One region of the Paenibacillus sp. J22P143 genome, then DNA from elsewhere that is predicted to be linked to it. Evidence: riboswitches for the same ligand, from Rfam matches in the RefSeq annotation. Region 1 holds a riboswitch; the other holds the start of a gene.
What was found. A riboswitch is a leader RNA that binds a small molecule or an ion and turns the genes downstream of it on or off. The one in region 1 is predicted to bind cyclic di-AMP.
Positions count from the first base shown of each region.

Region 1 (3,774 bases):
TGGGCGTTTCGACGGCAAGCTGTTATTTAATAAAGTCGCGATGAGGCCAGGTACACCGACGAGTGCTGCGTTGTGGAAGGGCAAGCTGTTAATGGCACTGTCCGGTAATCCTGGAGCATCCTTCGTAGGCTTCGAGCTATTTGCTAAGCCGATTATTAAAGCGATGTTGGGGAGTCAGAGTCCTGTGGCGGAAGAGTTTACAGCTTTTCTGGATGTTCCGTATGATAAACCCTCCGCCTATCCGCGTTATATACGGGGGACAACACGAATCGAAGCAGGTTCCGTATGGGTTAGACCAGCTGGCATTGATAAGTCGAGTATCATGGTGTCGATCAAAGATGCAGATTGCTTGATTTGGCTGCCTGCAGGAGGGCAAGGCTTTCAGCGTGGTGATGGCGTGAGGGTTTATACAACGAGATAGCGTACTGAACTTATATTTTTTATACATGAAATTATATAACCTATATCACCACAAGTTTGGCGCTAACAAGTGTAACCGTCTGTCAGGAGGGTCATCTGTGGCGTCTTTTTTTTGCAACATGACTTAATGTCGGTGGCTGAGGACGATAAGCTCGGAAGACGCGCTTAAATTCGGAGACTATATGTAGCCAGACGAGATCGCCTATATCAGCGAAATTCAGGAGCTGACACGACGAATGGCACGAGTGGTATTGATTATAAATGAAAAGCCCGCCTGCTGAAGCTTCAATTTAGAAGCATCAGCAGGCGGGGCCATTTCAAGGGGTCCTAATAGAATGTAGCGAGAATGATTACCAACAGTACATAAAGAACAAGAATAATGCCTGCAGAACTTCCGTATCCTGGCGTTCCACAACCAACTACAGCTGACATAGTATCCCCTCCGGTTTTGAATTAATGTGGGTTAAACACTATATAACATATGTAGGGGAGATACCTATTGATTGGACGAATGCCCTTATGAAACCGGATCATTCACCTAAGAAAAAAGCTGCACTTGAGCGTTTCTCAAGGCAACTCCTTCAACATCTAATTAGGAATTTGATACACTTTAATTTTCTGGATCCCAAAGCTTTGTAAGGATTTCCTCGAGCCTGGGATAAAGATGTCCATTCTCTTTCCTTTAATGGCACTGCCAGTATCCGTCGCAAACACGTACATACCGCCTTTAGGAAGCCCACTAAACGAATAACCTTCAATATAAAGTTTGGTACCAAGTGGAATCACGGATGGATCTACAGCAACGGTGCCGATCGCAAGTGGGTTACCCAAATAATCCAAGGCACCATAGCCGCCATTTTCAGAAGGATCTGCCGAATAAGCTGTGGATTCAAATAATTGATAATCCGGTGCATGATCCTTGCCATCTTTATTTAAGATCGCTAGATTGCTGCTAGCATCCCACTGTACAGGCACTCCTGCAGCGGCGGAAAGGAACCGAAGCGGCACGTATACGCGCCCATTCTGGTATTGCGATGCTGCGTCCAAGGTGACGGGGGCATTATCAATGCTGGCTTCTTTTTGACCGGAAACCAAGGAAATCGTATTTTTGTCGTTAGTTAGTGTCACCTTGATTTGATTTCCATCTTTTTGCCAATCCACGGTATAACCAAGCTTCTCCGTTACGAACCGCAGCGGAACCTGCGTGGAGTGATCGCCATCCAGAAATGGCTGTGCATCAGGGAAATGGATCAGGTCATCATTGACTTGCACTTTCACATCCATTTCAGCTGCTTGAGCCGTAAATGGGGAAAGAAAGCCCCCTGCCAATACCGTTAGTGAAACAGCAAGGCTAGTTAACCCTTTAGTAAGCTTATTCAATTGGTAATCCTCCTTCATGAGCCTTCGAGGTTAGTTGACGGGTTCGGGAAGAAGGTTCTCCCTAGTCTGCTTCAAGCTGAAGCAAATATTCACCCCAAGTAATTCGTCCCCCGTACCAGTACCTTATTTATGTACTAGACTCGGCTTTAAATAGTTTATCATCGCGGGTAGGCTGGAACAACGACCAATATATGGGTGAGTAGACCACATACTAGACTTAGGTCTAGGTTCAAAAACAGTCGATAGTCGGTTTTAGACTTTCTGGAATTGAGCTACGATAAGAGTATGATGAAGGATGAGGGGCGATTTGACATGAACAATAAGAATCGGGAAATGGATCCTACTAATATATTTGACCGTATTGGCAAAATGGCAGAAACCGTCTGGCAGGAGACGATCGGTAAAACAACACCAGGTACTGATGACGATGATGGCACCATTGCCAAGCTTGAGGAGCGCTATGAAGTGGCGCTTCAGGCAACGATTGCGCTGCGCGGTCACATCGCGCGAGCAGAAGATATGGCGAAGCTGCGGGGCGAGCAAGCCGAGCTGGCGATGCGCGCTGGCGAAGAGGATCTCGCGCGACTCGCGCTGCAAGAGAAGCTGCGCGAGGAAGCCGCTAGCGAGCACTACCGCGCGCAGTACGCGAGCAGCCAGGACTTGTGCCTGGCGCTCGCAGAGGAACTGCGCGGGCTGCGTGCGGGGCACGCAGCCAAGAATGTGCAGCCGCATGGCGGGCTGCACGGCAAAGAGGCTCGCGACACATGGCGCGAGCTGGAGGTCACCGGCCGCGAGCTCGGCCGGGAAGCGCTGCAGGGGCTCCGCGTAGCGGGCCGCCTGTCGAAGGAGACATTGAAGGAAGCCGGAGGCAACCTTCAGCATGAACTGCGGTTGCTGCGCAGCAGGCTGCAGCACGAGTGGCAGCAGGAGCAGCGCGCTCGCGATGAGCGAGAACCGCGCGACAGAAAATAGTCATGGAAAGTGACCTCCACGAAAGCAAAGCCTTGCGGGATAAGGATTTGCATCTTGGAGGTCGTCCATTCTTATGGTATGCTAGGAATCGTATGAACGGAAGATATGGAGCAGCAGCCAGCCAGAGGAGGTGCATCGATGGGAGAGGAAACGAAAAATAATCGCAGCCGGAATACAGCGCTTGTGCTGATTGGAGCCGGTGTTTTTTTGCTTCTGGATCATACCATAGGCTTTTTTCCTATTCTGGCCGTAATCCTTATTCTACTCGGCATTCATCGGGTTCGTTCACGCAAAGAGCGCAAGGGATATGTGCTGATGGGGATCGGTGCTGTCATATTATTTGGTGACCATCTGACAATTGCGATTGCGGTAGTGTTGATTTCATTAGGTTTATTCTTCATTCGATCCAAGCAAGTTCATAAGGATGATTCGTATACACAAAAGCAAAAGATCGTCGATAGCGTTCGCCTTGGCCGAGAGCCTTGGATTCTGCGAAATACCTCGACATGGTACTTGGTGGGAGAAACGTATATTGATCTCTCGTTGGCCATTCTAGAACAAAAGGAAACAACAGTCATCCTACAGGGCGTTGTAGGAGATATTGATATAAAGGTTCCCGATGATATCGGCGTTTCCGTTACAGCTTCTGTCATGTTCGGTCAGCTTCATGTAGCCGAACAACGTGAGGCAGGTGTGATGAACAAAGTGGTGTGGCAATCGGAGAATTATCAACATTGCGACCATCGGGTGAAACTCGTGCTCTCTTTCATCGTAGGAGATATCAAGGTTAAAGTATTGTAACGGCTGGAGGGGGTACATCACCAAGTGGACGGCTACAAAAGACGATTAACGAATATGATATGGCGCAGCATGGGGGAAGCTATCCTCTTTAGCTTCGCTGTTTTCGGTGCTATGCTATATTTCTTGAATTCAAGACATTTGATCGAGCCCTTTACCAGCTGGCAGCAGGGTGTCAAATTCTCGTTCATGGCCTTGTTGATA
Region 1 is NZ_JCAUAQ010000014.1:114,912-118,685, reverse strand. Features, by position in the region: gene AC58PQ_RS18940 (molybdopterin molybdotransferase MoeA) at 1-421, shown strand, start outside; gene AC58PQ_RS18935 (YjcZ family sporulation protein) at 748-852, opposite strand; gene AC58PQ_RS18930 (stalk domain-containing protein) at 1,009-1,800, opposite strand; cyclic di-AMP (ydaO/yuaA leader) riboswitch at 1,805-1,956, opposite strand; gene AC58PQ_RS18925 (PspA/IM30 family protein) at 2,113-2,772, shown strand; gene liaF (cell wall-active antibiotics response protein LiaF) at 2,911-3,573, shown strand; gene AC58PQ_RS18915 (sensor histidine kinase) at 3,598-3,774, shown strand, end outside.

Region 2 (3,774 bases), on a different contig from region 1:
ATGGGATGGCAAGGAAAGCAGCATCGATTTCACTTTAACGCATGCGTCCCCTGTCGACTGGGTGCGGATCGATCCCAAGTACACACTCATCCTAGAAAATAAGCACATCAACAACTTTTATCAAACGCAACTAAATACAAAGTGGCAAATTCGGTGGAATCTCGGCATTATTCAGCTCCTGCAAGCCATCTTCGGCTCAGTCGCCTGGTAAGGACTTGACTTACGTCTTATGACAAACTCTGAGCGTATGCTTACGAAGCCAGTTTTCTAAAGAAAATGTTGAGGAGGGACCTCGTTGGCCACCTATATCAAATCCGGCTTCAGGGCAGCTATGGCGCAGCCTTTTGCCACGATCATTCTATTCCTGTATCAGATGGGCTGGGGTATTCTCCTGTATAAGCTCGTGCAGGGAATACTTGTCCCCCTCATGCATCGTTTTCCAGGCGCTGAGCAGCCCAAACAAGCTTTACAAATTTTCTTAGCTGAAGGCCAGTTTCAATTGATCAAAACAGATCTCAGCTATTCGTATCTCTGGTGGCTTGCTGCGCTGCTATGTGCTCGCATGCTGCTTACGCCTCTCCTGAATGGCGGTGTCTTCTACTCACTTACACACTCCCACCAGAACGCTGGCTATCGCTTTGTTCGCGGGATGAAGCAGCTCATGCTTCCGTTCTTGCTTGTATATCTGATCCGGATCGCCTTTACGCTGCTTCCATTAATCTGGATCTTTCCGAAGGCCACATACATTCTAGGACACAGCGCCTCTTATGAGCAGGTACTTCTCGATCTTCTGCCTTGGATAACTAGTTTATTGGTGTACGGCTTTCTCCTGCAGCTTCTCTTTATGTACGTGCAATTCGCGATCGCAGCTAAGCTTGGTATCTTATCGACTGTTATCTCTTTCTTTCGACATTCGCTGCCGATTATCGGACTTGCCATCACCCTTTTACTATTCACAGGACTATTGGCAGGGGTCACGGTCACAGCCACCTACCTGTGGGCAGGACTGGTAGCACTAATTATTTATCAGCTGTACCCCCTATTTCACATTTTCATCCAGATCTGGGGCATCTCTTCCCAATATCAGCTACTTTCAGCCAAAATATCCGATTAATAGCCAGCAAAACAGCGAATAGGCAGGCATTCACCCCCTTTCCTTGAGAAAGGGGCTTTTTTTTGTCTTATTTCCGAACTATTTCGCTTATTTTCAGCCTATTTTCCAAACTAAAAAGAGGATTTTCATTCTTTATGACGAATTAAAAGGACTAGCATCAAAAAAACCAAATATTGCATGCCGAATTCCTCAGTTTATGGGGAAACGGGGGAACCACTCCGGGTGAATTGATCTTGCAAGACAGGGATCATAGGGAACCTTCAACCGAACCCTCCAGCTAACCTCGTAGGCACCGGAAGGAGACAAGCAGTTGAAGAAAGTTGTTGGTCTTGTTTTTAGTCTTGTTTTGTTTTTGAGTGTTAGTGTAGGAAGCGTTTTCGCAGCATCCGATATGGATAATGCGGTAGACGAGCTTGTTGGAACTCCTTACAGATGGGCAGGAACGACAACCAAAGGATTTGATTGCTCTGGTTTCACGTCCTACTTGTTCGGCGAGTTCGGCATCGACATGCCACACAGCTCCAAATCACAAAACAAAGAAGGCTACTGGGTTGACAAAAGTGATCTTCGTAAGGGCGATCTTGTATTTTTCAACACGGATGGCAGCGGTATCTCTCATGTAGGGATGTACCTCGGTGATGGTGAATTCGTTCACTCCGCTACCAATCAAGGTGTTGTTAAGAATAAGTTGAGCGAATCCTATTATGCGAAGCGATATGTATCAGCCAGACGTGTTCTGTGGGATGATATCTACAATCAACTAACTGCTGAATCCAAGTAATGTTCTCGGCACAGAATAAAGCCCTGCAAGCTTTGCTCGTAAGAGCGGCTTGCAGGGCTTTATTCATTTGAGCGAGGACATCAGCGTATACGATATATATCGGGCTCGGGCAACATAAGTATGGAATTAACAACTACACGTTTTTTATTCGAGGAAGGATCAGACTGCATGGATACTAACGCTAGCAAACTTCCCCCATTTCCCGGTATTGTTCAATCTATTGATGAGATTAGAGCGGATATCGGAGAGCCGCATCCCGCGGTTACAAATAAAGTTATCAATCAGATTGACGAGCACGCACGTGCCTTCATTGCCAAATCGCCTTTATTCTTCTTCTCCACGTCGAATACGAATGGCTCGAGCGATGTGTCCCCACGCGGGGATGCCCCAGGATTCGTTCGCGTCTTAGATGAACGCCGTTTCATCTTCCCAGAAAGACTCGGCAATCGCCGACTAGACTCGATGCAGAATCTGCTGACCAACCCGCAAGTCGGTCTCCTGTTCATCATTCCTGGTGTCGAAATGGTGCTCCGTGTCAATGGCCGCGCTTATTTGACGAAGGATGAAGAATTGCTGGCGACGATGCAGCTGAATGGCAAGTCACCGATCGCAGCTGTTGGCGTCGAAGTGCAGGAATGCTTCGTGCATTGCAGCCGCGCACTCAAGCTGTCGAGGATTTGGGAATCAGGTACTTGGGTACCCGAGCAGGAACAGCCGGACGGCATGGATATGTTCCGTGCGCATCTGGCACTGAACGGGATTGCGCTGGAGGCGTAGGCAGGAATCTCGGGATGTAGAACATCAACCAAAAGAAGACGCTCAAACAACCAAAATGTGTAACTTGACATCGGATGTGAGCCGTCCTATAATAACGGCATGTCGTTTTCTAGGGTTCCGAGGCGTGTCTTCGTCTGCTGGTCCAAGGGAAAACACACAGCGAATACGCTGTGGTCACGGAGGGAGAAAAGCCCGGGAGTCTAACGCAGCAATGCGAGACTCTCGGGCTTTTCTCTGTTTTTTTGGTGACACTAACAACATCGATCGCAAACCTAAAGGAGTGAGAACTTATGGCATGGTTATACCTGGTTATTGCAGGTGTTTTTGAGGTGGTGTGGGCCATCTCATTGAAATTTTCCAACGGATTTACACGGCTTGTCCCCACTGTGGTTACAATACTCGGAATGATCGTTAGCTTTTATTTCTTAGCGGCGGCTACGAAAACTCTTCCCATCGGAACCGCCTATGCCGCTTGGACCGGAATCGGTGCTGTCGGTGCCATTATCATTGGCACGCTATTTCTCGATGAACCGATCAGCCTGCTCCGCATCCTATTTATGGTCCTGATCTTGGTGGGTGTGCTTGGGCTGAAATTTACGTCTGGGCACTAGGACAACTGTGCTTAGAGGTCGAACTGCTTGGGTACAAATGAAATGCGTACTGCGATTAGACCTCGCTCATCTGCGTGACCACATTGGCAATCCGGCGGAGGCGTGTTTCTTGTGTTTTCGCGTCCTCGACTTGTCGGACGAATTCTTTGCGCTTAGAGAATGCGAGAGCTTCGAACCGCCCGGTAGCGCCTTCTACTTCAGACAATGCAGATTGAAAATCGGCTGGTACTTCAACCGTGCGAGGCGCGAGATCCAAAGCCAGCGTCACCTCGACGGGGTCATCGGCCTTTAAGCCGGAGGCTTGTCGATGGGCTTCGCTAAGCGGAATGAGGTATTCGCCCCCCATGACTGCGATGGTTGTTCGATATGTGTAACCGTTCAGGGTCACGGAAACGCTTGGCTTTTTGCCTCCTGCTAAAGAAGTCATGACTTCTTCGGGAATGGAAATCCCAGCAGCATTTTTATTGTGGGCTTTCATCACGGTTGTCTGG
Region 2 is NZ_JCAUAQ010000025.1:25,032-28,805, forward strand. Features, by position in the region: gene AC58PQ_RS24010 (M1 family metallopeptidase) at 1-211, shown strand, start outside; gene AC58PQ_RS24015 (hypothetical protein) at 296-1,114, shown strand; cyclic di-AMP (ydaO/yuaA leader) riboswitch at 1,283-1,421, shown strand; gene AC58PQ_RS24020 (C40 family peptidase) at 1,425-1,895, shown strand; gene AC58PQ_RS24025 (MSMEG_1061 family FMN-dependent PPOX-type flavoprotein) at 2,064-2,672, shown strand; guanidine-I (ykkC/yxkD leader) riboswitch at 2,771-2,873, shown strand; gene AC58PQ_RS24030 (DMT family transporter) at 2,963-3,283, shown strand; gene AC58PQ_RS24035 (YdeI/OmpD-associated family protein) at 3,339-3,774, opposite strand, start outside.
Region 2: it holds a riboswitch for cyclic di-AMP, as region 1 does, so the genes downstream of both, AC58PQ_RS24020 (C40 family peptidase) here and AC58PQ_RS18930 (stalk domain-containing protein) in region 1, are expected to answer to the same signal.